One region of the Vibrio sp. 9-16B-A1 genome, then DNA from elsewhere that is predicted to be linked to it. Evidence: riboswitches for the same ligand, from Rfam matches in the RefSeq annotation. Region 1 holds a riboswitch; the other holds the start of a gene.
The links. Region 1 has a riboswitch for cobalamin ahead of btuB (TonB-dependent vitamin B12 receptor). Riboswitches for the same ligand answer to the same signal wherever they lie in the genome.

Region 1 (16,357 bases):
TTGTTCATGTTGCGCGTGGCTATTCCGGCTACGGTCTGCCAATGTCAGATCTGGTTCAGGAAGGCAACATCGGCCTGATGAAGGCTGTAAAACGTTTCAACCCGGAAGTGGGTGTTCGTCTTGTGTCGTTTGCGGTTCACTGGATCAAAGCTGAGATCCATGAGTTTGTACTGCGTAACTGGCGGATCGTGAAAGTCGCGACTACCAAGGCCCAGCGCAAGCTGTTCTTCAACCTGCGTAAGAACAAGAAGCGTCTTGGCTGGTTTAACCACGGTGAAGTGGAAACCGTAGCCCGCGAGCTTGGTGTTGAGCCTGCTGAAGTACGTGAGATGGAATCCCGTCTTGCGGCTCAGGATGCAACGTTTGACATGCCGTCTGACGATGATGACAGCGCAGCCAGCTACAGCGCTCCTATGCTCTACCTGGAAGACAAACAGTCTGACGTGGCGCAGAACATTGAAGCGGATAACTGGGAACAGCACACCAATGCTCGTCTGAGCAACGCGATTTCTGCGCTGGACGAGCGCAGCCAGCACATTGTGCGCTCCCGCTGGCTTGATGATCAGAAAGCGACCCTGCAGGAGCTGGCAGACACTTATGGCGTATCGGCTGAACGTATCCGTCAGCTTGAAAAGAACGCGATGAAGAAGCTCAAGACCGCGGTCGGCGAACTCTGATTCAGCCTTACCAGATACACAAAACCGGGATCCATGGATCCCGGTTTTTTTATGCCTGTTGATCGCCACGGCTGTTCTCTCTCTGTGGATAACTCTGTGAACGCCTCTGAGGCACTCCGGGCTGAGGCCCGGTAATATCGCGCCTGAACCAAACCTTCCGGCTGGGGACAGAAAATCAATTACTCACAGGAAAACAAGGATCATCACTACATCTGGTGGATCCGGGATCCAAAAAACACTTTATCAACGCAATTCACAGCTTTATCCACATCAGGGTAAATAATGCACAGTTTGTGGCGCGGATAACGTGATGTCTTCTCCTCCGTCCTCTGGATACGTTACAATGAGGATTCGTTTTAACCAGCTTCAGACAGGAAAGGTATGGATACGTTTTTACGCATCGACGTTAAGCAGGCTTCTGAGTTACTTGAATCACAGCAGGCGGTGCTGGTGGATATCCGCGATCTTCAGTCATTTCAGAGTGGCCGTCCGGAAGGAGCCGTTCATCTGACTAATGACAGTCTGGTGGATTTTATGCGTGACCACGACTTTGACCAGGCGGTGCTGGTACTTTGTTATCATGGGGTCAGCAGTCAGGGTGCCGCTCAGTATCTGGTTAACCAGGGCTTTGAGCTGGTGTACAGCGTGGATGGCGGTTTTACCGAATGGCAGAAGCTGGCATTGCCGGTGGTAACGGGATAAAGCGATGCAGAGATTAGTCATACTGGATAACCCGCGCCTGGGTCAGGCATTTATCGATTATATGGCATCGCGCCAGATCGAGCTGAACATGATGCCCGAAGGTGGCGGCCAGTTCGCCCTGTGGCTGATGGACGATCAGCACCAGGTGGAAGCCGAGGCCGAATTAAAACACTTCCTCGCTAATCCGGGAGACCGTAAATACCAGGCCGCTTCCTGGGATATGGCAGAGAGCCGGACCAACAACTTTCGCTACCAGACACCCAGCCTGATGGCGATGGTCAAAGCCAAAGCGGGGCCGTTTACCCTGCTGATCATGCTCAGCGCGCTGATGGTGTTTACCCTGCAGCAACTGGGAGCGGGACGTGATGTGTTTATGGCAATGCATTTCCCGGCGCTGGAAGGACAGCAGTTTCAGTTGTGGCGCTGGGTGTCTCATGCCCTGCTGCATTTTTCCGTTACCCATATCGTGTTTAACCTGCTGTGGTGGTGGCAGTTCGGCGGGGATATCGAGCAGAAGCTTGGCAGCGGTAAACTGGTGCAGCTGTTTGTGGTTTCGGCCGCTCTGTCCGGTGCTGGTCAGTACTGGGTCGAAGGGGCCAATTTTGGCGGCCTGTCCGGTGTGGTTTATGCCCTGCTGGGATACCTGTGGGTGATGGGGGCCCGTGCACCGCAAAAGGGAATCGGCGTACCAAAGCCGATCGTGGGCTTTATGCTGGTGTGGCTGGTGCTGGGTTTTGTTCAGCCGTTTCTGGCCATCGCTAATACCGCACACCTTGCGGGACTGCTCAGTGGTGTGGCGCTGGGTCTGTGGGATAGTCAGAAACGCTGATTGCGGCTTTTGTCAGATAATAAAAAAGACGGCTGAGCCGTCTTTTTTGTGTCTGGATACCGGTTACTGGTACAGATACTTGGTAAACAACAGGTCTGCGACCAGGGTTTTGCCTGTTTCGGCCAGCAGTAACTCGTTGAGTTTCTCCATCAGCTGTTTGCGCAGCTCTTCGCGTCCGGCCAGGGATTTCACCACGTCTTCATTCTGTTGCCCAAGCATATCCACAATGGCATCGCGGATCAGCGGGTTGTGCTGTTCCAGCATGACGATATGACCCGGGTCGTTGACCATAATATCGATGCGCACCTGCAGATAACCCAGCTTTTTGCCGCTGGTATGGAAGTTGGTGGTCAGATCCGGCTGCAGGGTGTAGTAAGAGAACTTGGGGCCGGTTTGCTCTTCCTCTTCTGCCATCGCCGGCAGTGAGATCAGGGCAGCCAAAATCAGCAGTAATTTTGCGTACAGGTGTCGGTACATAATTGTTTCTTATCTTGTTAGTAATGATGAGCCGGGTGACGATTTAGTCTGTTACAATAGTGGGTCAACAGTGACTAAATTGAAAGCAAATTTTTCGTGTTAACGTATTAATTGTAATGCGATAAGTAGAATATTGGTATGGAAGAGTTGAGAGCCTTGTACTTTGCCGCACTGGAAGACGTGGCATGGTGTCAGCCTGAGCATTTAAGTTTTAGTGGTAGCTGGTCCCGTCGTTGGTTGCTGGAACAAGGTTCCCTGTCCCGTTTGCTGGCTGAAGAATGTCAGCAGCTGGGGGTAGAGCTGCTGAGAAATCAGCCGATGCCGGCAGAGCAGCTGACAGAGCAGGAGAGTGACCGGCTTGGCCGTCAGACCTGCCTTGTCAGGGAAGTGATCCTGCGTGGTGATGACAGCCCGTGGGTGCTGGCCCGGACCCTGATCCCACACACCTCACTTACGGACCAGAATACAGAACTGGCGAGCCTTGGAGAAATTCCGCTCGGTCAGACCGTATTCAGCGCAGAGAATGTCCGCCGGGATGCACTGGAAGTCGGCGTGGCTCATACTCCGCAGGGCGATCTGCTGGCCCGGCGCTCAAGGCTGTGGATGAATGACAAACCTATGCTGGTGGCAGAATTGTTTCTGCCCCGGGCACCGTTATATACCAGGGAGATGGCATAGATGCTGACTGCCAAAGTGCGTGCTTATTTTCAACTGATGCGACTGGACCGGCCGATCGGCTCCCTGTTGCTGCTGTGGCCAACCCTGTGGGCGCTGTTTCTGGCAGCCGGTGGCTGGCCCGATGTTGAAGTGCTGCTGGTGTTTGTCGCCGGGGTGTTTCTGATGCGCTCAGCCGGGTGTGTGATCAACGATTATGCGGACCGTCACTTTGACGGTCACGTGAAGCGGACTCAGTCCCGTCCGCTGCCATCCGGTCTGGTGTCTGCCCCGGAGGCACTGGTGCTGTTTGTGGTACTGGCGCTGCTCTCGTTTGTGCTGGTGCTGAGCATGAACAGCCTGACGGTAAAACTCTCGTTTGTGGGCATATTCCTCGCTTTCATCTATCCGTTTATGAAGCGTTTTACCCACCTGCCGCAACTGTTTCTTGGTCTGGCGTTCAGCTGGGCGATCCCCATGGCCTGGGCCGCTCAGGCGGGAGCGCTGCCCGCTGAGGTCTGGCTGGTGTTTGCGATCAACGCACTGTGGACTATCGCCTACGATACCCAGTACGCCATGGTGGACCGGGACGATGACCTGAAAATTGGCATTAAGTCGACCGCGATTCTGTTTGGCAACCGCGACAAGCTGATCATTGGTCTGCTTCAGCTGGCTGTCGTGGCAATGCTTATCTGGCTGGGTGAGCGGATGGCACTCGGCGGTGTGTTCTATTGGGGCGTACTGGTAGCCGGCGGACTGTTTGTTTACCAGCAGTGGCTGATCCGTCACCGTGACCGTCAGGCCTGCTTCAGTGCTTTTTTAAACAACAACTATGCCGGGATGGCGATAGCGCTGGCGCTGGCGCTGGATGTCATGCTCAAATAACCGCACATAAAAAAACGGCACCCCAGGGTGCCGTTTTTTGTCATGTCAGGAAAGCTGAGATCAGTCTTCCAGGTCGTCCATACACAGGCTTTCCTGGATGGTCAGCTTCACCTCTGTCGAGACCAGCTCACCCAGCATGTTTGCCAGCTGTTCGGTTTTTTCAAGGTCACATTCACCTTCACTGTTTAAGTAACCCTGCTGTTTCAGGGTGCTGAACAGCGAACTGAACACGCCTTTATCGAAGAACTCCGGCGCGTTGATACCGTGCAGCTGACCCAGACGCTGAGCCAGTTGCTGACTCTTCTGCTCCAGCTCGCTCTTACCCAGATCAGGTTTGGCAACCAGCTGAGAAACCGCAATTGAGTAGCGCTGCAGGGTTTCCAGAATGGTGCGTGACAGCAGGAGCGTAGTCTGAATGCGGGTCTGGTTCAGAGTGATTTGGTCTGTCTGACGGACCAGCAGTTCCTGGCGTACCAGCTCATCAAGGCTCTGTTCTACTACCGCCTGCAGTTCCGGCTCGTCATAGCGCAGGAACAGCTCGTTCTTCAAAAACGGATACAGGGTAGCCACGCTGCGCTGGATATCCGCCACATTCATCGACTGATGCTGGACAAGCAGCTGCGCGATCAGTGACGGCAGTGCCAGCATGTGGATGATGTTGTTGCGGTAGTAAGTCATAAGGATCGACTGCTGACGGTCAAGGGAGATAACATCGCCCATGCTGTCGGCTTCGGTGACAAACTTATCCAGGCTTTCGGCGTGAGCAACCAGCTCCTGAGCGCTTGTATCCGGTGCGGTACTGGTTGGTGAGTAAGGCACCTGACGCATCAGCTCCAGGTAGCACTCGATCTGATTTTCCAGAGTGTCGCGGGACAGGGCACGCTGACGTGAAGCCAGCAGCGCAGTTGCACACAGGGTCAGGGCGTTGGCTGCGGCCGCATCATTGATGTGAGTCATCATCTTGTCGGCCAGCTGGTTCACCACCGGCGTCATCCACTGCGGTTTCTGTGGCTCGATAGCGTTGATCTCACTGGTCCAGCTCGGAGCGTGCTCGTTGAGGTACTGATTCAGCTGGATCGGCTCACCGAAGTTCACGTAACCCTGGCCGAAGTTGCGCAGTTTACGCAGGGTACGCAGCACCAGGCCGGCGTTTTCTTTCTCTTTGCGTTTTCCGCGCAGCTCTTTGGCGTAGGTCGCCACTTCCATCACGTGCTCGTAACCGATGTAGACCGGAACCAGGGTCACCGGACGGTCAAGGCCACGCAGCATTGCCTGAATGGTCATCGCCAGCATACCGGTTTTGGCCGGCAGCAGACGTCCGGTGCGGGAGCGGCCGCCTTCACTGAAGTATTCGACCGAGTAGCCCTTGGTAAACAGCTCGGCCAGATACTCGCGGAAAATGGTCGAGTAAAGCTTGTTGCCTTTGAAGCTGCGGCGGATAAAGAAGGCACCACCACGGCGGAAAATCGGGCCTGCCGGGAAGAAGTTCAGGTTGATACCGGCAGCGATATGCGGTGGCACCATACCTTCACGGTAAAGCACGTACGACAGCAGCAGGTAGTCCATGTGGCTGCGGTGACACGGCACATACACGATCTCATGACCATCCTGCGCCAGCTTGCGTACCGCAGACGCGTTGTTGATGTTCAGGCCCTGATACAGGCGGTTCCACAGCCAGCCCAGAATACGTTCGCCTTTTTTCACCAGCGAGTATGAGAAGTTAGCTGCAATCTCATCCATGATGGCGTGCGCTTCTTTCTCTGCTTTTTCCAGAGGGATCCCTTTGCTGCTTGCCTCATCGGCAATGGCACGTTTGATCGCCTCGGATTTCAGAAGACGGTTAAACAGAACCTGGCGGTTAGGCAGGTTCGGGCCGGAGGCAGCCATCTTCTGACGGGAGAAGTGGATGCGTGCAACCCGGGTCAGCTTGTGGGCGATGCTTTCGTCGGTTCCGTGCTGATCTGCCATATAGCGCAGAGACACCACAGGACTGAAGCGCAGCATACAGTCGCGGCCGGATGCGGTTACCGCCATCATTTTCTGCGGGCCGTTCATCGCTTCAAGGTAAGGCTTTTGTTTCTCTTCTTTACCTGGTTTGCGTCCCCACATCACGGTGACCGGCAGAACCTGTACATCCAGATCCTGGCTGTCGGCGTGAAGCTGAAGCAGATCAGAGAACAGGCTAATCGACTCCTGCGGCGCATCGCTGTCGGTCTGAACCAGGGTCGGACGGGTGGCGATAAAGACAAACCGGCCAAATGACTGACCATTGATCTCCAGCGGGGAGAGCGGATCCGGCAGGCCGCTGTCGAGTGCGTAACGCTGCAGGGTTACCAGATCTACGTTAGAGCGGAACGGTAATGCGTAGACAATCGGTTTGGTGATGTCGATACCCAGGTCTTCAACCGGGTTGGATGGAATTGTATTGCCCTTCACTAACACCGACAGGGGGAGTTTAAGCAAAGAGCGGAAAAATGTGTCTCCGGAAGACATAACAGTACACTGCCTCGGTTATGTTTGGTGACCACCCCTGAGAGCTATACCCTCCGGGTGATTCATCCTGTACAACGGGCGGTTTTTGCTGCCGCCCGCTACTGAAAAAATGCGCAGCAAGCATACCAGAAACTGGTCCAACCTTTTACTGCGTTCTCTGGTTTATTCCAGCGGATTATTCTGAAGATAAGCAACAGTGACCTTAAAAAGCAAAGCAGCCTGGCAGATCCTGCGGTCATAACACGAAATCTGTTAAAAAATAGACAATTGGCTTTTAAAACCGTCCATCACTGGATATACTCACAGTTAACTGTATAAAAAGACAGGTGACTGTAATGAAAGAGCTGACGCCACGCCAGAAGCAAGTATTCGACTTGATCAAAGATAAGATTGAAGTATCCGGAATGCCACCAACGCGTGCCGAGATCGCCCGCGAGCTGGGCTTCCGCTCGGCCAACGCGGCTGAAGAGCACCTGAAAGCCCTGGCCCGTAAACAGGTTATTGAGATCATTCCAGGTGCTTCACGCGGCATCCGTATCCTGCTTGAAGACCAGCAGGAAGAAGAAGGCCTGCCGCTGATCGGCCAGGTTGCAGCCGGTGAGCCAATCCTGGCTCAGGAGCACGTTGAAACTCATTACCAGGTTGACCCGGCGATGTTTAAACCTCAGGCAGACTTCCTGCTGCGGGTAAACGGCATGAGTATGAAAGACATCGGCATCCTCGATGGTGACCTGCTGGCGGTACACAAAACCCAGGACGTACGTGACGGCCAGGTGGTGGTTGCCCGTGTGGAAGAGGACGTGACGGTTAAACGTCTGGAGCGTAAAGGTGCCACGGTACTGCTGCACGCTGAAAATGAAGAGTTTGAGCCGATCAAAGTGGACCTGACCAGTCAGGACTTCAATATTGAAGGCATTGCAGTGGGTGTGATCCGCAACAGCACCTGGATGTAATGCTGCGCCTGAGGGTTTTTGCCAGGGCTTGAAAGTGCTAGTGAGAATTATTATCATCTAATTCTGATTTCAGGGAAGATGATGATGACACAGAGAATACCTTCACCGCGCGGCAAAGACTCCCGCTGGCAGATCCCGGCACATTTACTGCGTCCGATGTGGATGCGCAGCCGGGAAAGTCTTCATGAGCAGGGGTTGGTGTATGACCCGATTGCTGCCAGCGCCTGCCGCCAGTGCCGGCTCGCCCCGGGCTGCCACAGCGCAAACCAGGATCAGCAACAGCTGCTGTACGCCTCTGTTACTCAGCTGTGTGATCAGCAGATCAGCCGTTTTCTCAGTCAGTATCCGGATGCCTGGGTACTGAATGTGGGGGCGGGGCTGGATACCCGTTTCTACCGCCTTGATAACGGCCGCTGCCGCTGGACAGAAATCGACGTCAGCGAGCATCTTTTATGGCGTCAGCGCCTTTTTCATCCCTGTGAACGATACCAGCTGCGTTGTGGCAGTGTGACAGAGCTCAGTTGGCTGCAGCATCTGGCAGTGGCTGAAAATGCCCCTCTGTTGATCGTCTGTGACCAGGCCCTGCTGGAGGTCGATAAAGCGGTGCTGGGCCGGTTTTTACAGGCGCTGGCCAAACGCTTTATGCACGCGCAGTGCTGTTTTGTGGTCGCCGGAGACAAAACAGATACCTGGCTGGGCAAAAAACTCGGAAACCAGGCTTACGCCCACGGGCTTAATAACCCGCAACAGACATTCAGTAACTGGCTGCCATGGGCTGAATGGGTCAGCCTGCACTCACCGCTGCAAAGCCAGGACTGCCTGCGCTGGAGCGCGTGGCATAAGTGGCTGGCGAACCTGACCGGCAGACCTTACGCCTATACCCCGTCAGTACTCCAGATCCGCTGGTGATTTTACCGCATACCTGATTGCCAACCGCGCAGCTTCCCGTTACCCTCGTGGCTCATTTTTCATCAGTTCTGTGAGCCGCGGGGTCGCTTTGAATCTTTCCGTTTTTTCTCCCCTTGCCAGATGGTCGCTGCACCGCCGGGTTTTGCTGCTGGCTGTGCCTATGGTGCTGTCTAATATTACCGTTCCGCTGCTGGGGCTGGTCGATGCTGCGGTGATCGGCCATCTTGAGCATGCCTGGTATCTTGGGGGTGTGGCGCTGGGCAGCACGGTAGTCAGCGTGACTTTCTGGCTGCTGGGCTTTTTGCGTATGGCGACCACAGGTCTGGCGGCGCAGGCGTATGGCAGGGAGAGCAACAGTGAGCTGGTGCGGGTGCTCCTGCAGGGGCTGCTGACCGCCTGGCTGTTTGCCGCCCTGTTTCTGCTCAGTCATGGCTGGCTGGGCGACCTTGTTTTCAGCCTGACCGACGCCAGTGAGGAAGTGAAGCTTTATGGTCAGCAGTACTTTGCTATCCGCGCCTGGAGTGCCCCGGCGGCGCTGGCCAACTTCGTGATTCTCGGCTGGCTGCTGGGAACTCAGAATGCCCGGGCTCCGATGTGGATGGTGATCATCTCTAACCTGACCAATATCGTACTTGATGTACTGTTTGTGATCGGCCTTGGCTGGAATGTGGAAGGCGCGGCACTGGCATCGGTGCTGGCAGACTACAGCGGTATGCTGCTGGGGCTGTTTTTTGTCGCCCGGACGTGGCGCCGGCTGGGGCTCAGGGCACCGCTGAGCGGAGTGCGTGGCCTGGGTGAAGGGCTGGGCCGCTTTGTGGCGCTGAACCGGGATATTTTCCTGCGTTCGCTGTGCCTGCAGGCGGTGTTCAGCTTTATGACTTTTCAGGGAGCCAGCTACGGTGATGACACGGTGGCCGCCAATGCGGTGCTGATGAGTTTTCTGATGATCATCTCCTATGGCATGGATGGCCTGGCGTACGCGATGGAGGCCATGGTCGGCAAAGCGGCCGGGGCGCGGGATGCCAGAGCCCTGCGGGAATCATTACTCGGGACAACGTTCTGGGGGCTGGTGATCAGTCTGCTGCTGACCCTGGTGTTTGGCGTGTGGGGCGATCACATGATTGGCCTGATCACTTCGATTGAGCAGGTGCAACAGCACGCCCTGACGTATCTGCCCTGGCTGGTGGCTATGCCGCTGGTGTCGATGTGGTGTTTTCTGCTGGACGGTATTTTTGTCGGAGCGACCAAAGGGCGGGAGATGCGAAACAGCATGTTTGTCGCGACCTGCACTTTCTTTGTTGTTTTCTGGTTACTGGCGTGGCTGGAAAACCACGCCCTGTGGATTGGTATGCTGAGCTTTATGGCAATTCGCGGGATCGGACTGGCCGTCGTACTGCTTGTGCAGTGGCGCGGCCAGCGCTTTCTGCCGGTGCAGGCATAGGCTCAGAACAGCCGGTTGAGGCCGTTCAGTGCTGCTACCCGGTAGGCTTCTGCCATGGTCGGGTAGTTAAAGGTGGTGTTAACGAAGTAGTCGATACTGTTAGCCTCACCTTTTTGCTCCATGATCGCCTGACCGATATGGATGATCTCCGCCGCCCGCTCACCAAAGCAGTGAATACCCAGAATTTCACGGGTTTCACGGTGGAACAGGATTTTCAGTGAGCCGATGTCTTTACCGGCGATCTGGGCGCGGGCCAGGTGTTTGAATGACGCCCGGCCGACTTCATAAGGCACTTTGGCTGCCGTCAGCTCCTGCTCGGTTTTGCCCACCGAGCTGATTTCCGGGATGGTATAGATCCCGACGGGAATGTCTTCAATCAGGTGAGTGTCGGACTGGCCTTTGTCGATCGCTTCGGCGGCAAAGCGGCCCTGGTCATACGCCGCGCTCGCCAGGCTCGGGTAACCAATCACGTCACCTACGGCATAAATGTGTTCAGCTTCGGTCTGATAATTCTGATTCACTTTCAGCTGGCCGCGTGAGTCCGGGGTCAGCCCGGCGACCTCCAGATTCAGTGTGTCGGTATTACCGGTACGGCCGTTGGCGTAGAGCAGGCAGTCAGCACGCATCTTCTTGCCAGAATCCAGGTGGACGATCACCCCGTCCTGCGTTCCTTCAATCTTCTTATAGGTTTCGTCATTGCGGATCACGACACCACTGTTCCAGAAGTGGTAAGAGAGGGCATCCGATACTTCGTTATCCAGGAAAGCCAGCAGCCGGTCACGGGTGTTGATCAGGTCGGTTTTTACATCCAGCCCGCGGAAGATGGAAGCATACTCGCAGCCAATCACTCCGGCGCCGTAGATGATGATATGCCTTGGGTCGTGCTCCAGTGACAGTATTGAGTCGCTGTCGTAGATGCGGTCGTGACCAAAGTCCACATCGGCAGGCCGGTAGGGTCTTGAGCCGGTGGCGATGACAAATTTGTCGGCGCTGTAATAATCGGTGCTGCCGTCCGGCTGGGTAACCGCGACGGTGTGGGCGTCTGTAAAGCGCGCTTCCCCGAAGATAAGCCGGCACTGGTTGCGGTCGTAGAAGCCCTGACGCAGCCGGGTCTGTTTGTCGATGACTGACTTGGCATGCCCGAGTATGGTGGAAAAGGTTGCGTGCAGGCTGGTGTTGTTGTGGCAAAACAGCGGGTTGTTGTTGTATTCGATGATCCGGCTGACCGCGTGACGCAGGGCTTTGGAGGGGATGGTTCCCCAGTGGGTGCAGCCACCGCCGACGCTGCTTTCGCGTTCAATGATGGCAACATTGTGACCCAGTTTGGTCAGCCCCATTGCGGCGCCTTCTCCGCCCGGACCGCTGCCGATAACGATCGCATCGAAGTGTGTTGAGCTCATATCCCAGTCCCTTATTGTTTTGCTTAACATATCCTTAGCGATATTTTAACCTGGTTGGGCGGGAAAGAGTCTGTTCAGAACACGGGGCAGGAGACAAATTTTAAATTTGTGAACTGGCTATTATCTCCCGGTTTTGCACGGGCAATTGCGTCAAAAAGGAGTAAAGTAAGGTCTCCGGCCTGTCCGGGGCGCCCTTTTTCGCGCTATAGTACACGGAAAATACACGTCTTCAGGTATAAGTTCTGCAACATGGGAATTCGAGCTCAACAAAAAGAAAAAACTCGTCGTTCACTGATTGATGCCGCGTTCAGCCAGCTCAGTGCTGACCGCAGTTTTTCCAATCTCAGTCTGCGCGAAGTCGCCAGAGAGGCGGGTATCGCCCCGACGTCGTTTTATCGTCACTTTAAAGATATGGATGAGCTCGGTCTGACCATGGTAGATGAAGGTGGTCTGTTGCTGCGTCAGCTGATGCGCCAGGCGCGCCAGCGGATTGTTAAGGGTGGCAGTGTGATCCGCACTTCGGTAGAGACCTTTATGGAATTTATCGAGAGCAGCCCGAACGTATTTCGCCTGCTGCTGCGCGAGCGTTCGGGAACGTCGGCTGCTTTTCGTGCCGCCGTGGCCCGGGAGATGCAGCACTTTGTCGCCGAGCTGACCGAGTACCTGGAGAGCACCGGACTGACTCATCAGGAAGCGGCAGTACAGGCCGATGCCTGTGTAACCCTGGTATTCAGCTCAGGTGCGGAAGCGCTGGATCTGACCAAACAACAGAGAGATGAGCTGGCAGAAAAGCTGGTGGCTCAGCTGAGAATTATTGCGAAAGGTGCAGACGCCTATCGCAGGGAACGTGAAACGCAAAACAAACAAGCAGGTTAATTCTATGTCTACAGATATTCCAACTACTGACCGCGGGTCAGAAAAGAAAACGCTGCTGCTGGCGCTGGTCGCTGGTATGTGTGGTAACGCATTGCTTGCAGGACTGACGATGGAGGCGGTGTCTTTCTCAATCTTCCCGCTGATCGCCCTGGTTCTGGCGGTACAAAACCTGTATCAGGAGTACCTGCGCAAGCCGGTTGCAGAAGATATTCCACTGGTGGGGCTGGCGTGCTTCTTTGTCGGTGCCTTTGGTTACTCGGCTTTTCTCAAGGCTCAGTACCCGGAAGCCGGATCTAACTTTTTCTCGATTATCGTTACCCTGCTGCTGATGGTGTGGGTCGGTAAGAAGCTGGGCTATGTTGCCAAGCCTCAGTAAGGCAACATTCAGCTGACGACAGATACAAAAATGCCGCGATAAGTATCGCGGCATTTTTTATGTCTGTTACTTGCGCTCCAGCAGCACACCCGCTTCCATATGGTGGGTATACGGGAACTGGTCGAACAGGGCGAAACGGGTCACCTTGTGTGTTTCGCTCAGTACTTCCAGGTTCTCCAGCAGGGTGTCCGGATTACACGAGATATACATAATACGTTCGTAGCCCTGTACCATCTTACAGGTGTCGATATCCATACCCGCACGCGGTGGATCGACAAAGATGGTGTTGCAGTTGTAGCTCTTAAGGTCGATGTTTTGCTGCTTCAGGCGGCGGAACTCGCGTTTGCCTTCCATCGCTTCGGTGAACTCTTCCGCTGACATGCGGATGATCTGAACGTTGTCGATCTTGTTGGCCGCGATGTTGTACTGGGCAGAGTCTACCGATGGCTTGGCAAGCTCAGTTGCCAGTACCCGGTCGAAGTTCTGCGCCAGTGCCAGAGAGAAGTTACCGTTGCCACAGTACAGTTCCAGCAGGTCACCATGGCTGTCCTGGGTACAGTCGATAGCCCACTCCAGCATCTTCTGCGCAACCGTGGCGTTTGGCTGGGTAAAGCTGTTCTCTACCTGCTGGTAGATGTAGCTGTCACCATTCACGTTCAGCTTCTCAACCACGAAGTCACGGTCCAGTACGATCTTCATCTTACGCGCACGGCCGATCAGGTTGAGGTTAAAGCCTTCGTCGTTCAGGCGCTGCTTAAGCGCTTTGGCCTGCTCAATCCACTCATCATCCAGCTGACGGTGGTACAGCAGGGAAACCAGCACTTCACCGCTCAGGGTAGACAGGAAGTCCACCTGGAACAGTTTGCGACGAAGCGTATCGTTGTCTTTCATCGCTTCCATCAGCAGTGGCATCAGGTCGTTGATCAGACGGCTGGCTGCCGGGAACTGGTCGACACGATACTTCTCACGGGTCTGCTGATTAAACATGATGTAGTACAGATCATCCCCTTCGTGCCATACACGGAATTCTGCACGCATGCGGTAGTGTTTTTCCGGAGACTCAAACACTTCCAGCCCGGGCATAGTGTAATCTGCAAACATCTTTGTCAGACGCTGGGTTTTCTCTTCCAGCTGCTGCTGGTAGCTGGCTGGATTTACATCAAGAGTAGCCATGAAGTCATGCCTTATGGTTGCGAAAAAATAAAGAGCGCAGATTTTATTCAATTGTAGCCATTTGTCCAGTCCGGGCGCTCCTGGTGGCTAAATGGTGGTGGCTAAACAGCGGGAAAAGCACCAGGCAGGTTATCAATAACAACTGGACAACATACAGCCAGCCCTCTACTATCTGCCACTTAGCTGGTGCCGGGGTATTTCAATAATTTATCCAGGCTTAAAAGGGAATCCGGTGTGAATCCGGAACTGACGCGCAGCGGTATCAGAGAACGAACGTCTCGGGTAAGACCCAAACACTGTTTAGCTTGCTAAGTGGGAAGTGAGACGTAAGGCGCCTGCTGATTTCATCAGGCATGCTCTTAAGTCCGAATATCTGCCAGCGATAACGCACTGCACTCCAAATAACATCAATCACTCAGGGTGTTGCAGTGTCAGGGATTCTCGCGATTTAGGATAAAACAATGAAAAAATCTCTTCTGGCGACCACAGTGGTGTCGCTGATTTCTGCTATTCCTTCTGTTTCTTACGCTCAGGACGCGGATGAGACCATGGTGGTTACCGCGAACCGGTTTGAGCAGTCTGCAGACAGTGTTCTGGCTCCGGTCAGTATTGTTACCCGTGATGAGATTGAGCTGATGCAGGCTAAGTCTCTCCCGGACGTATTAAAAAGATTACCAGGGGTAGAAGTTACCCAAAACGGTGGTCGTGGTCAGTCAGCCAGTGTTTTTGTTCGGGGAACAGGCTCGGATCAGGTGTTGTTCCTGATTGATGGTGTTCGCATGGCTAAGTCAGCGAGTGGTGCTGTTGATTTTAATCAGGTTCCCGTTCTGCATATTGAAAGGGTTGAGTACATTCGTGGAGCCCGGGCTTCAATGTATGGTTCTGAAGCGATTGGCGGTGTAATCAATATTATTACGTCTTCAAAAAGTGGAGTGGAGCGAACCAATGTAACGATTGGTACTGGCAGTCGTTACAACGAGGCTAATCTGTCTTCATCATTCTCTACATCTGACAACGGCCGTCTGCGCTTAACTGCAGGGTATGAAAAGGATGACGGCTACAACGTAAAGCCTGTAGCAGGTGGCAATGATGGTGAAGAACATGGTTTTTCGTCTACCAATGGAACTCTTGGCTACGATCATGTTTTTCAGGAGTCTTTGAAGGCAACAGTATTTGCCAGAGCATATCGTAATTACTATCAGTATGATGATAACTCGACCGCAACTGCGCGAAAAACTGCTGAATCACAAGTAGACAGCCGGGTTCTTGGTGGCCAGCTGTCATACTCTGAGGACGGTATCGCATCTTCACTTCAGTACTCTAATGAGTTGAGTCGCTCCCGAACTTACAATCCATACTCTGACAACTCTGTCGATAAATATAATCATGAATACTCTCAGGATAATCTGAGCTGGATAAATAGCTTTGACGTATCTGACAACACAACGTTAAGTGGCGGACTGGATTGGCGCAATAACACGTATGACGATAAAAAGAGTACGGCAAAAAGCCAAAGCCGTTCGAATCTGGGCTTTTTTGCCGGAGCGGTTAGTCAGTTGGATAAGCTGACAGTTGAGCTGTCCGGTCGCCTTGATGACAACGAAGACTATGGTAAAAACACCACTTACAGTATGGGGGCAGGCTACTCTGTCACAGATTCTGTTTCGGTATTTGGCTCCTACGGTACCGCATTTAAGGCTCCCACGTTATCTCAGCAAAATGGCTCCGCATGGACTGTGCCAAATAAAGATTTGAAACCGGAAACATCTGATAACATTGACTTTGGTCTTAAAGGTATGGCGGATTCATTTGACTGGGCGGTTACAGTCTATGATATCCGGGTTCAGGACCTGATTAGCTACAATAGTGCTCAAAAAAAATATGAAAACGTTGATGGCGAAACAAGGATTCGTGGTGTTGAGCTTGAAGCAGGCTTTGAGACTGGTGTTGTTTCGCACAATGTGTCTGTAGATATAAAAGATCCGAAAGACAGTGATGGAAAGCAGTTGCAGCGCAGAGCAAAAGAAACCTATAAATGGAGTGCTTTGGTAAGTGTGAGTGAGTTTGATTGGTCACTATCTGCTATTCACGTTGGTGAGCGACGAGACCTTGATTACAGCACTTACCCAGCGAAAGATATTATGCTGAGTGCCTATACTGTTTTTGATGCATCAGTTACATATCATCTTGAGATGAATACTCAACTTAGAGCAAAAGTAGATAACTTGTTTGATGAAGACTACCAAACGGCGAATGGTTATCCGTCTCCAGGACGAAGTGTTTACCTGAGTTTAAGTCATCAGTTTTGATTTACCAAAACCGCCTTCGGGCGGTTTTTTTACAGAGGTTTATATGAATTCGCCTAAAAACGTCATTGTCAGCTGGTCATCTGGTAAAGATTCCACCCTTACCCTGATAAAGCTGCTTGAAGATCCTCAATACCAGGTAGTGGGTCTGTACACTACTTATGTAGGTAAAGAAGTGCCATTTCAGGTCACGCCGATGGAAGTAG
Region 2 (16,357 bases), on a different contig from region 1:
ACCGAGTTGTAGCCTTCATCGCGCCAACGCAGATATCGCTCCATCTGGTCTCTGGGATCATGCCCTTTACAGTGAAGCAGCGAGTCCGCCAGACACAGTGCCATGGAGGTATCATCCGTCCACTGCCCCGCCTCAAGCCCAAACGGCCCACCGCCGACCATATCGGTTAATGACTGATAAGTATCTTTGCTCTGAAACTCAAGCGTAGTGCCAAGGGCATCGCCCAGCGCAAGACCCAGCAGTGCGCCTTTGGCTTTAGGAATAAATTGATTGAGGGTTGTCATGATGGCCTCCTTTGTTGGAGGGGATTATGGCAGGGAGACTATCTTGGTTTGACATTGAAAGCTTGCGAAAGATCAGTGCCTGATACTATGAAAGCCAGTTAAGCACTTTATGTTTCAGTGACTCACTCTCACCCGCTGCTTCTTCACGAACAATCAGCCCGCTCTGTGTCTTGAGCAAAATGAAGTTAGTATCATATTTGATATCATAGTAGGCAGAGCTTCCATACACCGCATCGACAACAAAGTTGTACTTCACGAGAAACTCAGGGACGGAAAACACCTTTCCTTCAGAAAGGTCATGGTAAAACATGTCTGAATTTCGCTGTTGTTCAATATCTTTATACCGGCCTTCAAAGCGATCCAGCCGATATTGAGCATCAACTCCCAACACATTAAACACTGGCTTAATCTTGATGAAGCTGGCGTCAATCCGCCATTGGTCACCACTTATCACCAGTGCTTTGTCATGCAAGTCCGGGCTGTTAATAATCGCAACAGAACGATCATCTGGCGCTTTGGTAAACTGGATCTCTGCAATAGGTTCTTCGTAGCTTAACCGCGTGTATGTCAGTACCGCTGCAAAAGTGCTGAAAAGCAGGCAAAGAGCCAGAACAACGGTTGTCCGAATTAGAAACTTAAACATGTAGACCTTTCAATCTGATGTACCTGCACAAATGGTACCACACCAAATCATAAAAATGTTATTGATACAGCCCTCCACTCAAGTCAGCAGTACTCCTCCCTCAAAGCAATAACCTCTCAGCACCCAGCGAGGATCTCTCAAACCCCATGACCTTCTTCCCTTTCCTGGATACAGCGCACATCTGCGCCAAATGTAGAGCCTATACTCAACAGAAGTCATGCAACAGGAAAGCAAAGGCTGTCAGAACCATATAAGACGTAACGAGAGGGTGACCAGATGGCGCATAACACGATCAAGGGTAACTATGAAAAGCTGACGGAGCGACTGAACAAATTCCCCCAGGGCGTTCCCCCCAGCGAAACGCTTTTTAAAATCCTTAATGTCATGTTCAGTGAAGAGGAAGCCCGGCTGGTTTCCCTGCTTCCCATTAAACCCTTCACCGTAGAGACAGCTGCCGCAGCCTGGGATCTGGACCTGGAAACGACCGCCAAACAGCTGGATGCCCTGGCCTCAAAAGCCCTGTTACTGGATCTGGAAGATACCAATGGCGCTCAAACCTACGTTCTGCCCCCTCCCATGGCTGGCTTTTTTGAGTTCTCATTGATGCGTACCGGCGGAGAGCTGGACCAGAAAGTCCTGAGTGAGCTGTTCCATCAGTACATCAACGTGGAAGATGAGTTTGTCACCCACCTTTTCGGCAGCGGAGAGACCCCGCTGGGCCGTGCCTTTGTGAATGAAAAGGTGCTTAGCGAGGACAACGCCCTGCATGTGCTGGACTACGAGCGGGCCAGCGAGGTGATCAAAACCGCCAGCCATATCGGTGTGGGAATGTGCTATTGCCGCCACAAGAAAGAGCATATCGGCGAGGCCTGTGATGCGCCTATGGATATCTGCATGACCTTCAATAACACCGCAAGGTCATTAATTAAGCATGGCTACGCACGGCAGATCACAGAAGATGAGTGCCTGGATCTTCTCGATGAGGCCTACGAACACAACCTGGTGCAGTTTGGCGAAAACATTCAGAACAAAGTTAACTTTATCTGTAACTGTTGCAGCTGTTGTTGCGAAGCGCTGGTGGCCGCCAGAAGAGTCGGCTCCACCCAGGCTATCCACACTACCAACTTCCTGCCGGTGATCGACTTCGATAACTGTAACGGCTGCAGCAAATGCGTTGATGTATGCCCGGTAGACGCCATGACACTGAGCTCCAAACACGACCCAAAACACAAACGGGCCAGGGTTGCCCTGCTGGATGAGGATACCTGCCTGGGTTGCGGTGTTTGTGCGCGGGTATGTACCAAAGATGGCATCACCCTGAAATCGAGAGAGACACGGGTGATCACCCCGGTAGACTCCACCCACAAAGCGGTATTAATGGCGATTGAACGCGGCACCCTGCACAACCTGATCTTTGATAATCAGGCGCACCTGAACCACAGAGTCATGGCTGCGATACTGGGAGTGATCCTGAGGCTGCCACCGATCAAACAGGCACTGGCTAGTCAACAGTTTAAGTCTAAGTATCTGGTTTCGCTGATTGAGCGGTACAACAGGAAGAAAGGAGAGCAACAACCGGGGACAAGTGCCTGACAGCATGCTTGTACTTCGGAAAGATAATTCAGGAAAGAACTCGTGAACCGGATCAGCCCTGCATCTTACTGGCGAAGTGCAGGCACTGGCCCGGTTTACCGTTGTTCCGGCTAATCCGCGGACTTAACGGCGAAAATTACGGTTACGCGATGAACGCTGCTTGTGAGCAGACGCCGCCTTTGCCTGTGACTTCAGGATGGATTCAACCGTCAGCTGCATTGGCTCTTTGGGCTCCAGGCCATGTGGGAAGGTGCGGGCCCGTGGAGTCAGCTCATACTCTTCAGCCGAAGCGCGGGGCATACGCTTAAAGCGGTACAGATAGAAGTTCTCCAGCTTCTCTCTCGCCCATTTGGTTTTCTTCAGATACTTAACACTGCTCGCAATCGACGGGTTTGTATTGAAGCAGTTAAAACGCATCGCTGTGTCCAGAATGTCCCAGCCATAGTAATCCACCAGCTCTTTCAGCATTGTCTCCAGCTTCAGGCCGTGCAATGGATTGTTTTGTTGCAGTTCAATTCTTTCTTCATCAGTCATCATAACGAGTTCTCAGGTATCTTACTTACCGAAATGGTAAGTTGTGTGGTATCCGTTCTAAACAAGACTGTTGTAATTTGTCATGAAGAGAAGGCAGGGAGGCGGAGGATTTTAACAGACTTGGGCTGCTTGCCCTAGTCGGTACTTGTGGTCATGTCTTGCAGGCACACTTTTGGACAAAAACTTTACAGCCTAAAAGCCACTTATAGTATGATGTTTTTAATGTATTTATCAGAGATTTAAAGATGAAAAAACTGTTCTGTTCTATTGTAATTGTAACAACTTTGATGCTTAGTGGCTGTATTGCTGTTTGGGGCGGCTCATACAATATTGATTTTGCTGATAAGGATGTTGTTCAAGTTAACTATGACTCATCTGTTATAAATTATCCTCATATGCTTGGAGAAGTAGCGGCACACTGTGCTGCTTATGGGAAAGGTTATGAAAATGATTCAACCATAACTAATGGTTGGGGAATTACTATGGCTGTGTATCGTTGCAAAGGAAACCCAGAACCTAACGTAGTGCCGCAAAAAATTAGCGTTAAGTAAATTCTTGTACGAAGTTGAACATAAACCTCGTTGCTTGCACTTTCGTCTGTATCAATCAAGAGGCTGGATCATCAGACTCTTTTGGTATTTAAGCAAACTTTGGAGCCCATTCATAATTCGTAGCGACTAACAACCATTTCACAGATTTTGTTGTACTGCCAGTGCCATTTGTTTGATAGTAGGCCCTTTCAAACCAAGAGTGTTGCGATTCAGATTTACGTCGCTCATATTCTGAACTTGCGATAACCAAGCTCGATAATAATTCTCAGAGTTGTTTATAGCACTAATACGTGAACGTTGCGTTTTAATTGAAGCCCAATTTCTGTGGGTTGTGTCCACGTGCAGATAGTAAAGATACGATACAAAAAAGGTCGCGCCAATGGTGGTGAGTTTATCGCCGCCGTCGAATGAAAATGTATGTCGTTCAGATCCCGTGATTGGCATTCAGTTTACCCTCATATACTTCCATAAAACACGTTAATGTTAGTCATTAGGAAGAATAGGTCAATCTAGTGACGAGGCTCAGTCACCGACTGTAGCTCAAAATCACTTTGGGGCAACATTGACCTACTCTTCAGCTACCTTTGTCCAGTACTTTGACTTACTGGTCAACTCAACCTTCTTTAGCCCAAGTGTCTCTGTATTTCGAACTATTTGGTAGGTTTTGGGATGTATCCCTAAGTTTCGAACTAGGTTAACAAGTGCATGCTTGGAATCAACCGTAGTTCTCAAACCAAACGTTATACTAGTAATAGCACTCTTATTAATAGAGAAAATTCGCCCACCACACTCGGGGAAGATGAATCGCCACTCCTTTTCATAGGCCCAGTCTATTGCTTTAACAGAAAGCATTCTCTTGAAAAACTCTTTTGTCGCTTTTGAGGAACTACCAAATCCACTTTCTGCAAATAGGAGGTAACTGTTCCTTGATATAAGAGATTCGTCTAGATACTTAACTTCTTTCAACCATGGCAGGCCATTGCCATATGATTTATTAAACAACTTCGTAGGATCATATCCTATGCAGATGCCAGTATGCTCATCACCATAATGAGACCACATCGTAGTATTTTCAGCAGTTGATGAAAGAGATAAGACACCAGTATCCTTGCATTTGTTCTCAAAAAACTCTTTGAAGCTTTGGGCGTATTCTCTTAGCTCATTGCTTGGAGTTCCATCGGGTAAGAACATTTCATTGCGGATGTTCTCTTTATTGATCGTTAGTCCACCTTCATGTTGCCCAAACCATTTGGGGAATCTAGTGCAGTACTCGATGAAATTATCGGTGTTAGGAACAGTATCAGTTAGCTTGAATTGACCATCAAAAGGATCATTTAACTGTTCAACTCTAGGAAGCCAAACAGTTTGATTCAAAAGGTTGAGAATGGTGTATTTGTCAAAAGCACGATATTTGAACAGTTCAACTGGCAACTTATCCCCCTCCATTGGTGTATCACGACAAATAAGTGGATAACATTAGCAAAAGTATGCCAGTAAGCACATCAGCCCAACAAGAGGTACAGGTTGCAAAACTCATTTCGGGGCAACAGCTTGTTTCCAAACTCCAGATATCTCCCCATTTCCTTCAGGCCAGAGTGAGTACTTTATACTCGGTATGTAATCCCACGCAGGTGAACACCACCCCAAAACTTCTGGCACATTCCCCCCCAACCTCCTAAGATACGCCCTCGTTTTTAAAGTGTGAGATGAAGTTGTGAAACGAGAGCAGTTTGAGTTGTTGGCGCCGGGTGGCGATCTGGACTCGATTAAAGCGGCGATTGCGGCCGGGGCGGATGCGGTTTATTGCGGGCTGGACCGTTTTAACGCGCGAAACCGGGCGGCAAACCTGAGCCTTGAGAACCTCGATGGGGTGCTTGCGCTTGCTCATGAGCACAACTGTAAAATCTTCCTCACGCTTAATGTGATGATCCTGGAAAGCGAAATCCCAGCGGTGATGCGTCTGCTGGCGCAACTGCGTAATACCGCGATTGATGGGGTGATCGTGCAGGATCTGGGGCTGGCGTACCTGCTTAAGCACCACTTCCCTGAGCTGGATGTGCATGCCTCTACCCAGCTTAATACTCATAACGAAGGGCAAATCCTTTTCCTGAGCCTGCTGGGTTCCAGCCGGGTGAACCTCTCCCGTGAGCTGAATATTGATGAGATCCGCCATCTGGCGCAGTTTGGCCATCAGCATAACGTACTGATGGAAGTGTTCGTGCACGGCTCTTACTGCATCGGCTTTTCCGGGCTGTGTTATATCAGCTCGGCGCGTAACGGCGCATCCGGTAACCGTGGACGCTGCAGCCAGCCCTGTCGTGAGCAATATGAAACCACACGTACCGGACACAGCTATCCGCTCAACCTGAAAGACAACTCAGCGTTTGGTAACCTGCAGGAACTGGCGGAAGCCGGGGTTTACTCGCTTAAAGTCGAAGGCCGGATCAAGAAATCTCACTACGTCTATACCGTGGTCGATACCTGGCGCAAACAGATCGACCGCCTGTGTGACGGCGTCGCCCTGTCTGAAGATACCACCGGACTCTACACCGTATTTAACCGCGACTTCTCCAATGCCTTCCTGAAAAGCGAATACGGCAAAAGCATGTACATCGATAATCCCCGTGACCATGCGCCGTACCACTTTGCCAAACTGGAAAACTGCAACAGCGAAGAGGAGTTCAAACGGGTTAAGAAAAACCTGTTTGATACCAAAACCGGCATCATCGAAGAAGTTGCTGAGAAAACAGCTCCATTTGAATCCTTTTTTGAAAACAGCCAGCGCAGCAGCCTGAAAGGTGCGATGGAAACGCCAAAGCTCCCTGCTCTGGAAGCTAACCCGGCGGGCAAGCCTGCGCTTTCTGTGCTGATCTCTTCAGCTTCTGATGTTGCGCTGTGCGAGCTGGATGAGTGCGAAGTGTACTACCAGCTTCCGATGGGTCTTAACGCTGAACTGGGTGCGATGATTGAGCTGTTTACCGCCAATCCAAAGCTGAAACCATGGTTCCCGGCGATTCTTATCGGGGATGACTTTAACGCCGCAAAAGCGTTTCTGGAGCAGGTTCGTCCGCAGCGGTTTATCACCAATAACTCCGGTGTCGGCTACATCGCCAAATCTCTGGGCCTTGAGTGGATCGCAGGCCCGCAGATGAACAGTGCCAACTCATACTCGCTGCTGTGCCTGAAAGAAGAGTACGCGGCATCCGGTGCGTTTCTCTCTGGTGAACTGAATAAAAAGCAGCTGCGCCATGTTAAGCGCCCGGCCGGATTCAGAACGTTTTACAGTGTCTACCACCCGAACACCCTGCTGACCAGCCGCCAGTGTCTGTTCCAGCAGACCGAGGGCTGCCGTAAGATCAAGGTCAACAAGGGCTGTCTGCGCCGCTGTGAGAAGCGTACCTCAATTATCAATCTGAAAGATAACCCGTATGTGGTACAGAAACAGCGCGGCAGCCATAACAGCATCTTCGCTGAGCACAATGTGCTGAACCTGGATATCCTGGCCGATCTGCCGGAGCTGTTGACCGACGTGTTGATCGACCTGCGTGATATCCGGACCGAGACCCGTGTCTCTGCTTCTGAGCAGGAGCTTATCGCCCTGTTCCTGCAAACGATTGAGGATAAAGAGAAAGGCACGCTGATCGGAGAAGCTGTTCAGCCAACACGCAACGCCCAGTACATCAAAGGGGTGTAATTTTTAAATCACAGGCGTACAATCGGTGACCTTTTTCAGACCTGAACAAGGTACACCGTGTACACCGAACAACTCATGATGCTGCTGGCCGTGTTTGAACGGGCCGCGCTGCTGCTGATGGCGCTGTTTTTTCTGACGCTGACCCACCCTTTTCAGCATATCGTTAATAAACGCCACCGCCGCCCTGCAGAAACCGCCGCGATTTCTCTGCTGTTTGTGCTGTTTGCAGTTTTCAGTACCTATACCGGTATCGAAGTGGATGGCTCACTGGTTAACGTGCGCATTATCGCCGTTATCGCCGGTGGTATTCTGTTCGGGCCCTGGATCGGCATTCCTGCCGGGCTTATCGCCGGTGTCCACCGTTACCTTATCGATATCGACGGGCCGACTTCTGTCGCCTGTCTGATCACCAGTATTATTGCCGGTCTGCTGGCGACCTGGATCCACCAGAAGTGTCACCGCCGTCACTATGTACTGCTGGGCATTCTGGCCGGTGCTTTCTGTGAGATGCTGACCATGGTGCTGATTGTGGCGCTCTCTGATGACAAAGCGCACGCCTGGCAGATCGTCTCTCATATCAGCGTGCCGATGATCTCCGGCACCGTCTGTATCGGGCTTATCATTCGTCTGGTTCAGGGGCTGGAAAAAGAGAAAGACCTGGTCGCTGCCGGTCAGGCAAAGCTGGTGCTGGATATCGCCAACCGGACCCTGCCCCACTTTCGCAAAAACAGCCGTGAATCCCTGGCGAAGGTATGCCGGATCATCGGCGAAGAGACTCAGGCTGACGCCGTTGCCATTACCGATACCAAAGATGTACTGGCCTATGTCGGCGCCGGGGAAGAGAAGTATCTCAATGCCAGTCAGATATGCGAAATGGCACAGCAGGCGGTGCGCACCGGACAGCAGATCATCAGCAACAACCTTAACGTCCACGACTTTCATTCGCTGCTGATCATCCCGCTGTGGGAAAACGGCAAAGTCAGCGGCACACTGAAGATCTTCTACCATAAACCACATCAGATCCGTCCGGCGCTGCGAGAAATGGCGATTGGTCTTTCTCAGCTTATCTCCACCCAGATGGAAGTAGGCCGGGTCGAACAGCTTAAAACCATGGCCAGTAAAGCCGAGTTCAGCGCGCTGCAGAGCCGGATCAATCCGCATTTTCTTTTTAACGCCCTGAACGCCATCTCCACCCTGGTGCGTATCCAGCCGGACAAAGCCCGCCAGCTTATCGCCAAACTGGCCGATATCCTGCGTTATAACCTGGAACGTACCGAGGAGCTGATCGATATCCATGTCGCGCTGCAGCAGGTCAGAGATTACGTCGCTATCGAGCAGGCGCGCTTCGGCAATAAACTCAGCGTAGTGTTTGATATTGACCCGGTTGAGTCCACCATCCCCTGTCTGCTGATCCAGCCACTGGTGGAGAATGCGATTCTGCACGGTATCCAACCGTCCCGCTCTCCGGGCGTGGTAAGTATTTCGGTAAAACAGGCCGGTGAGATGGTGAACGTAACCATTGAAGACAGTGGCGTCGGGATCAGCCAACAGGTGATCGATGACCTCCACAGCGGCGCGATGGCTACAGGCCATATCGGCCTGAGCAACGTTCACCAGCGCCTGACTATGCTATATGGAAAGGGCCTGACTATCGAACGCCTTGAGCAGGGAACCCGAATGTCGTTTACTGTCCAGCCAACCCAGTCAGCAAATCAGCAGGAGCAAGCATGCTAAAAGCCCTGATCGTTGAAGATGAATACCTGGCCCGCGAAGAGCTGACCTACCTTATTCAGAGTTTCAGCAACATCGAAATCGTCGCCACCTTTGATGATGGCCTGGAGGCGTTTAAGTACCTGCAGAGTAACCGGGTGGATATCGCGTTTCTGGATATTCAGGTGCCGTCGATTGACGGTATGCTGCTGGCGCGCAACATCAGCCAGTTTGCCCAGAAGCCGCATATCGTGTTTACCACCGCATACAAAGAGTTTGCCGTTGATGCCTTTGAGCTGGAAGCGTTTGACTACCTGCTTAAACCGCTGAGCGAAGAGCGGGTAAAAGGGCTGCTGGCGAAACTCGAAGCCAGTGTTGAGTGTCAGCCACAACCGGCTCCGGCCGCTGTATCAAACAAGCCGAAGACGCTCAACCTGCACTGCGGAAACCGGATCCGGGTTACCCGGGCAGAAGAGGTGATTTACGCCGAAGCGAGCGAGAAAGTGACAAAGGTGTTCACCGGTGAAGGCGAGCTTATCGCCCAGTGCAGCATCAGCGAGCTGATGGATAAATTGCCGCCAGAGCAGTTTTTCAAAACCCACCGCTCTTACCTGGTAAACCTTGAGAAAATTCAGGAGATCACCCCCTGGGTAAACAGCACTTATCTACTGAAACTGAGCGATGCTGAGGCTCAGATCCCGGTCAGCCGCGGGAACATCAAAGCATTCCGTGAGCGGATGGAGCTGTAATTCATTCCGCTATATTGCAGTTCATTCCGCTATTGATACATCTCATTTTATAGTTTCGCCAGCCTGTTGTTATCTCCGCAAAGCCCCGTATTTTGTGGGTCATTAAAGGGCGCAAGCCGCCCGAAAGATTTTAAATCAGTGGAGATAACAAAATGGCCAATCCGGTATCGGGCCGCACCCGCGCCCTTACCATGCTGGGAACAGTGATCACTCAGTTTGCCCTTGGCTCTGTGTATACATGGAGTCTTTTCAACGCCCAGCTTGCCGACAAACTTTCTGAGCCTGTCAGCCGCGTTGCTTTTTCCTTCGGGATCCTGAGCCTGGCGCTGGCTGTCGCCTCTTCCCTTTCAGGCAAAATGCAGGAGCGTTTTGGCATTCGCAAAGTGACCATTGCTTCCGGCCTGATGATCGGCATCAGCCTGTACCTGACCGGCCATGCCACTAACCTGATTATGCTGTACGTGTTTGCCGGCCTGCTGGTAGGTTTTGCCGACGGTACCGGTTATCTGATGGTGCTTTCCAACTGCGTGAAGTTCTTCCCGGACCGCAAAGGACTGGCATCTGCCTGCGCCATTGGTGCGTACGGCCTGGGCGCGCTGGCGTTTAAATACATTCTGATGTATCTGCTGACTACCACCGGCCTCGAAATCACGTTCGAAACCTGGGGTCTGGTGTGCATGATCATGGTTGTCGTTGGCGGCATGATGATGACCGACGCGCCTAAACAGGAAACCAGCACCGCAGGCGAAAACGCAAGCCGTGACTTCAGCCTGGCAGAAGCGATGAAACACTCTCAGTTCTGGATGCTGGCAGCGATGTTCCTGACAGTATGCATGAGCGGCCTGTACGTGATTGGTGTTGCGAAAGACATCGGCGAAAACTACGTTCACCTTTCCATGACCACAGCAGCAGCCTCTGTTGCAATTATCGCAGTCGGTAACCTGGGCGGACGTCTGGTTCTGGGTGTACTGTCTGACCGTATTGCCCGTGTACGCGTTATCTCGATTGCGCTGCTGACCTGTCTGGCTGGTGTTGCTGCCCTGCTTTTTGCGCCAGCGACGGCAATGAGCTTCTATTTCGCAGTAGCGTGTATCGCGTTTTGTTTCGGCGGAACCATTACCGTTTACCCTTCTCTGGTGAGTGATTTCTTCGGCCTGAACAACCTGACCAAGAACTACGGCTTTATCTACCTGAACTTCGGCATTGGCAGCTTTATCGGCTCTGTGGTGGCCTCACTGTTCGGCGGATTTGCCGCAACCTTCTACCTGATGCTGGGTTTGCTGGTAATTTCACTGGCTATCTCGCTGACCATCAAAGCACCGGGCAGCAAACAGGATAATTTTACTGCTGAGCCACTGGCAGCCAACTGATCCGGTTGGGAACAGAGGCACTCTATTAAATAGTGATGATGTAAGACCAAAGGCCTGGAGGGGAACACCAGGCCTTTTTTTGTATCTGCTGTTATTCAGCTAAGTCGTGATTAGTCAGCGTCGTTGGAGTCCAGTTGAGGATAACCAGTGAACCATTTGCAGCAATCCCGTCACCATAATACCAGGATGGTACGCCCTGAATGATATTTGTCGCTGCCCTTAACCACTCTCCGTGGCCAATAATGACGACATTTGTACTGTCATCCAGTGAACTTAAATCCGAAAGGAAAGAGACGATTCGCCGCTCAAAACTGCTTTCTGACTCAATATCAAAATCACCACCTAGCTTCTGCAGGTAGCGCTGATGATACCTTTGCCATACAGGCTTCAGGAACTCGTCTTCATCGATAACTTCTCCCTGCAGCGCTCCGTAATTCCGTTCCCGCAGCCTGTTGTCCTGCACCACTTCTTCCCCACTCTTTTGGGCGATGATGCTGGCGCTGTGTACCGCCCGGCCCAGGTCACTGCTGAAGATAACCAGCTTGTCTGACTGAGGAAGCTCTGTCTGTTCCAGCAGGGAAACTGCCTCAGGAGTCAGCGGACTGTCCAGCCAGCCGTGAAGCCGGTACTCTGCATTCCACTCTGTCTGACCATGGCGAATTAAGTAAAGCCTCACTGAGCCTCTGCCACCCGCTGATTGCGGCTGTATGCCAGCTCTGCCAATGCGTGCTCCAACTTCTCCCACTGGTTCTTATCTGCAGGTAATCCAAAACGCAGCGCGTTTTTTTCATCACACAGCCGTGTCAGCACCTGGTGCTGACAAAGCACCTCATGACAATACGGGGCGTTCTCAAGGTACACCGTTGTAAACAGAGCAGTTCCGGCCCTCTCTGCGCCAAGGTACTTATCAAGCAACTGGTTCAGCTGCGATGACGCCGATGTTATCTTTTTCTTTGCCTGCTGCTGCCAGAGGCGATCTGCCAGTGCTTTTTTCAGCACCCAGCGCGCCGGGCCTGCGACGGTCCAGGGCCCCAACGATTCCTGCAACCGCGTTTTGATCGGCGGCTCTGCAAATACAAAACCGACTCTGGCACCGGCAAGCCCAAAAAACTTCCCCACGGAACGGAGCACAATCAGCCCCGCGCCATCGTCAGAACGCTCTCCGGAGCCGTCCTCCCCTGTGGTACTGAGCACAGAGATCTCCGGCGTGCAGTCAGCAAAAGCTTCATCAACGATGAGATAACCACACTTTGCTGCCATAACACGCCTGATGTTTAACAGCTCGTCAGTCCTGGTGTATCTGCCACTGGGGTTGTTTGGATTAATTACCAGCACCACGTCGCCTGTTTCAATCTGCTGCGGTGAGGGAAAACCATCATAGAAGTCCAGTTGCCACTGCTGTCCACCTGACCGGAACTCTGCCCAGGCATGCTGGTGCTCTTTATAGCCCACACGGGGCAAAACTACCGTTCCACAGCGTCCACACTCAGAGGTGATCACACCCGGCAGCGCCATAATCGCCGCCTGAGAGCCAGCCACTGCCAGGGGTTCTGAACCCGCGCCATAATACGCCTGTGCCGCCAGCTCCAGTCCGTCACCGGTTTCGGGTAACCTGTTCCACACCGATACAGGAATACTGTCTGCCGGATACGAAAACGGACTGACTCCGGTAGAGAGGTCAACCCACCCTTCAGGCTCACCGCCATACTCACGGGCGATCTCTATCAGGTTCCCGCCATGTCTAACCGCCATTAACTCACTCTCTCCATTGAGCCCTCTCTGAAACGCATCATACAGCCCCCAAAACACAAATCAGCCAAAGGTAACTCAGCCAAAAGCTGCCCCGTGAAACCAGCCGATTAGCCGGAGGAATGGCGCGCCAGTCTGCGACTTCTCCGCACCCCATAGGCTTTTTGTCATGAAGCACACCGTGGTAATACGTTGGCCCGCCGATGATCACTCCCAACGCGCCGGCACCAGTGGTCATAACCACGCCACCATTTGGGCTGCTGCACTCTTTCGCCTGCTTTCGCCAGCACTTGATCGCCGTATTAAAATTCCCCTGAAAGGCGTAGGTTAACGCCGTAATGCGGGCCGGGACCCAGCCAAGAACATCATCCGTTCTTGCAGTAAACCAGCCAAAGTGCAGGTAATGTTCATTCTTATAACCCCACATCGCATCAAGCGTATTAGCGAGGCGAAACAACACAGCGCCAGAAGCGCCTAAAACAACAAACCAGAACAGGGGGGCAAAAACGGCGTCATTGCCGTTTTCCAGCACAGATTCAATCGCAGAGGATGCGATCTCCCTTTCACTCATTTTGTCTGTATCGCGGCTGACAATCATGGATACGGCGTAGCGGGCCTGTTCAATATCGCCAGACTGAAGCGGGGTATAAATCGCTTTAGCGTGATCGGTCAGGCTTTTTCCACCGATAGTCAGGTACAGCACAACAGCGTTCAGTATGAACCATAGTGGCAGCGACAGCGCTTTCACTGCCTCTGATAAAAGAAAAGTCACGACAACAAGGGGAACCACCGCGATAAGCCAGGCCAGAACTCCCTTCTGCTTATCACTCAAAGCCGTCAGCCTACGGCATCGCTCTTCAAGCGCGTTCGCCAAACAGCCAAACCCTACAAGAGGATGAAATCTTTGGGGTTCTCCCAGCAGTTTATCCATCCACAGGGCGAGGATCAGGATAAGGGCACTGGTCAGCATTGAATCACTGCTCAACTCAGGTATTTCAGGCAACATAAGAAAAGCCGGCAGAAGGAACAGATACCGTTAGTACCTTATTAACAGCAGGCATGAACACCCCTTATTCGGTTGAGATGACGCAATACCACGCCATAAAACTGACAGGAACAAATCCGGGGGGTAATCATGCTGAAAAACCTCTGAGTGCTCCCGCCCAGATAATACGTTGTGTTAGCTGGCAGGATCTGACTCACGGCTTTGCTCCGGGAGAGCATCTTCATACTCAGAAAATGAGAGTAAAGAACACCGTTTACAGTTGCGGGTACAGTCCAGGATTTTCACCTGATTCACTTATACCAGATAACGCTCCGGAGTCTCTCACACTGACCAGTTCCCGGTCAACGCCACAGAAAGAGACGAAACAGGAGCACTTCTCCGGAGCCAGATACCGCACATACGAAAAAGCCCGCTCAGTTGAGCGGGCTTTTTACAGAATCTGGAGCGTGCAGCGGGAATCGAACCCGCATCATCAGCTTGGAAGGCTGAGGTAATAGCCATTATACGATGCACGCTTTGTATCGGCTACGGGATTCATAATGCCACAGAGCGATGAAATTGGAAGCCCTGAAATCACTTTTTTCTCTATAACTCAACTGTTTGCTCATTTTAAGAGCAATCCGGGTACTATTCGGTCACGATTCATCCTGTTACATCTTTTGACTGACGGACTGATTCTTCCCCTGACTTTTTGCCCGATACATCAACTGATCTGCATCGCTCAACTCAGGGACCCGGTTTATATACTCATACCAGGCAACACCGGTACTGACGGTAACCGGATATCCCTCAGGCAGTGCGGAGACCGATATCCTTTCCAGCTTTTGGCAAATCTCACTGCCCAGCCTTTCAACGACAGAGAACTCTTCTCCCCTCAATACAGCGGCAAATTCCTCCCCCCCTACGCGGGCAAACAGGCTCCCCTCAGGCAGTGATCCGGAGATAACTTCTGCCACAGCTTTTATCACCTCGTCGCCTACCGCATGACCAAAGCTGTCGTTTATTTTTTTGAAGTCATCAATATCAAACACCATCACGGTGATCTGCCTGCTGGCCGGTTTAAACTGATCCAGCTCATCAACAAAGTAACGCCGGTTATGAATCCCCGTGAGCGGATCCGTCGTTGCAAGCAGCGCAAGGTTCTCGTTCGCCACCTCAAGTTCACTGGTGCGGATTTTAACCAAGCGGTGCAGGCTGAGAATATAAATAATCACCACCAACGACAGTCCGGCCACCGTCAATGGCAGCAGCCATTGAGGATAGACCTTTTCAATGTGCATCCAGCGTTGCATTACCCGATCTTTATCCGCATCAGACAATTTGGCAAATCCCTCGTTTAAGCGGGTTTGCATGACTTTGTTCCCCTCTGCGACGGCAGGATGAATGGCATGCGTATACAGGTGCTTAACCGGCACAAAATGGGTAGGATCGTACGACACATACAGATAGAAGTTGGCCACCTGAAGATCAGCGATGAAGGCGTTGACCTCTCCTCTTATCGCTGCGTCCATTAACTGGCGGTTGTTATCGAACGCCACCAGCGTGAGCGTCGGGAGTTTCTGTTCTGCAAAATGCTGTTCAAACCCGCCGGCTACAACGCCGACCTTTCCTTTACCGGAGGCAATATAATCACCCACCCGGGTCCCGATTAGATCCTGGCTGAAAAACAAATGCGCCTCGATATCAAAAAACGGTTCGGAGTAATCCAGAAAAGCCTCCCTCGGTTCTGACCAAAGCAGCCCGGCATGAGCATCCGCCTCACCGTGTTTTACCAGTTCCAGAGACTCATTCCAGTCAGTAAGGCGAAACTCTACAGATACACCGTTTCGCCGCCCATATTCACGCCACAACTCAATTAAAATCCCCTGTGGTTCTCCCTTTTCATCAAGATATGAGAAAGGTTTCCAGGCTTTTGAATTGGCAACCACCAGCTTTTCCTCCGCCTGTAGCAGCGAAGAAAATAAACCGCTTACGCAAAGCAAAATAAAAATGATGAAATTTCGGGCCATACGCTGCTGTTCCAGTCTCAAAAAACAAAAAAACTTCCCCCTTCACTCCACTTCGGATCCGGGCCAGATGGGGAAATGATCCATTACTGCATGCTTATTTGTATAAGTTTAGAGGGATTTACACATCCCGGCTGAGAAAACAGTAACCGGGAACACACGTGCCTGAGGTATCTGGAGAAATAGAAGTAAATTCATTACAATAGCCATCCAATACAGAGCCAACAGGTAAGCAAAACATGAAACCCGGAGCCACCGGACTCACCCGGATTCTTCACGCCACCCGCTATTCCATCCAGGGGCTGAAAGCCGCGTGGAAGAATGAAGCAGCCATCCGCCAGGAGATCGCTATGATCGCCGTGCTGGTACCGGTCACTTTCTTTCTGCCGGTCACTAAACTTGAACGGCTGGCACTGATCGCAAGTCTGTTACTGATCCTGATCGTTGAACTAATCAACTCCGCCATTG

Region 2: it holds a riboswitch for cobalamin, as region 1 does, so the genes downstream of both, cbiB (adenosylcobinamide-phosphate synthase CbiB) here and btuB (TonB-dependent vitamin B12 receptor) in region 1, are expected to answer to the same signal.

Annotation. Positions count from the first base shown of each region.
Region 1 is NZ_JBSDZD010000016.1:75,410-91,766, forward strand. It holds gene rpoH (RNA polymerase sigma factor RpoH) at 1-677, shown strand, start outside; gene glpE (thiosulfate sulfurtransferase GlpE) at 1,059-1,379, shown strand; gene glpG (rhomboid family intramembrane serine protease GlpG) at 1,384-2,208, shown strand; gene ACVB80_RS21045 (flagellar basal body-associated protein FliL) at 2,272-2,685, opposite strand; gene ACVB80_RS21050 (chorismate lyase) at 2,824-3,363, shown strand; gene ubiA (4-hydroxybenzoate octaprenyltransferase) at 3,364-4,224, shown strand; gene plsB (glycerol-3-phosphate 1-O-acyltransferase PlsB) at 4,285-6,717, opposite strand; gene lexA (transcriptional repressor LexA) at 7,053-7,670, shown strand; gene ACVB80_RS21070 (class I SAM-dependent methyltransferase) at 7,755-8,579, shown strand; gene dinF (MATE family efflux transporter DinF) at 8,668-10,020, shown strand; gene sthA (Si-specific NAD(P)(+) transhydrogenase) at 10,023-11,420, opposite strand; gene fabR (HTH-type transcriptional repressor FabR) at 11,670-12,296, shown strand; gene ACVB80_RS21090 (YijD family membrane protein) at 12,301-12,672, shown strand; gene trmA (tRNA (uridine(54)-C5)-methyltransferase TrmA) at 12,739-13,845, opposite strand; cobalamin riboswitch at 14,013-14,240, shown strand; gene btuB (TonB-dependent vitamin B12 receptor) at 14,307-16,154, shown strand; gene ACVB80_RS21105 (Dph6-related ATP pyrophosphatase) at 16,198-16,357, shown strand, end outside.
Region 2 is NZ_JBSDZD010000003.1:366,257-382,613, reverse strand. It holds gene ACVB80_RS07775 (ADP-ribosylglycohydrolase family protein) at 1-284, opposite strand, end outside; gene ACVB80_RS07770 (hypothetical protein) at 370-927, opposite strand; gene ACVB80_RS07765 (4Fe-4S dicluster domain-containing protein) at 1,204-2,520, shown strand; gene ACVB80_RS07760 (VF530 family protein) at 2,644-3,057, opposite strand; gene ACVB80_RS07755 (hypothetical protein) at 3,300-3,605, shown strand; gene ACVB80_RS07750 (DUF2971 domain-containing protein) at 4,173-5,036, opposite strand; gene ACVB80_RS07745 (U32 family peptidase) at 5,320-7,299, shown strand; gene ACVB80_RS07740 (LytS/YhcK type 5TM receptor domain-containing protein) at 7,375-9,033, shown strand; gene ACVB80_RS07735 (LytR/AlgR family response regulator transcription factor) at 9,027-9,758, shown strand; gene ACVB80_RS07730 (OFA family MFS transporter) at 9,911-11,128, shown strand; gene ACVB80_RS07725 (histidine phosphatase family protein) at 11,220-11,804, opposite strand; gene ACVB80_RS07720 (threonine-phosphate decarboxylase) at 11,801-12,880, opposite strand; gene cbiB (adenosylcobinamide-phosphate synthase CbiB) at 12,918-13,883, opposite strand; cobalamin riboswitch at 14,047-14,202, opposite strand; tRNA gene ACVB80_RS07710 (tRNA-Gly) at 14,324-14,398, opposite strand; gene ACVB80_RS07705 (transporter substrate-binding domain-containing diguanylate cyclase) at 14,534-15,811, opposite strand; gene ACVB80_RS07700 (diacylglycerol kinase) at 16,129-16,357, shown strand, end outside.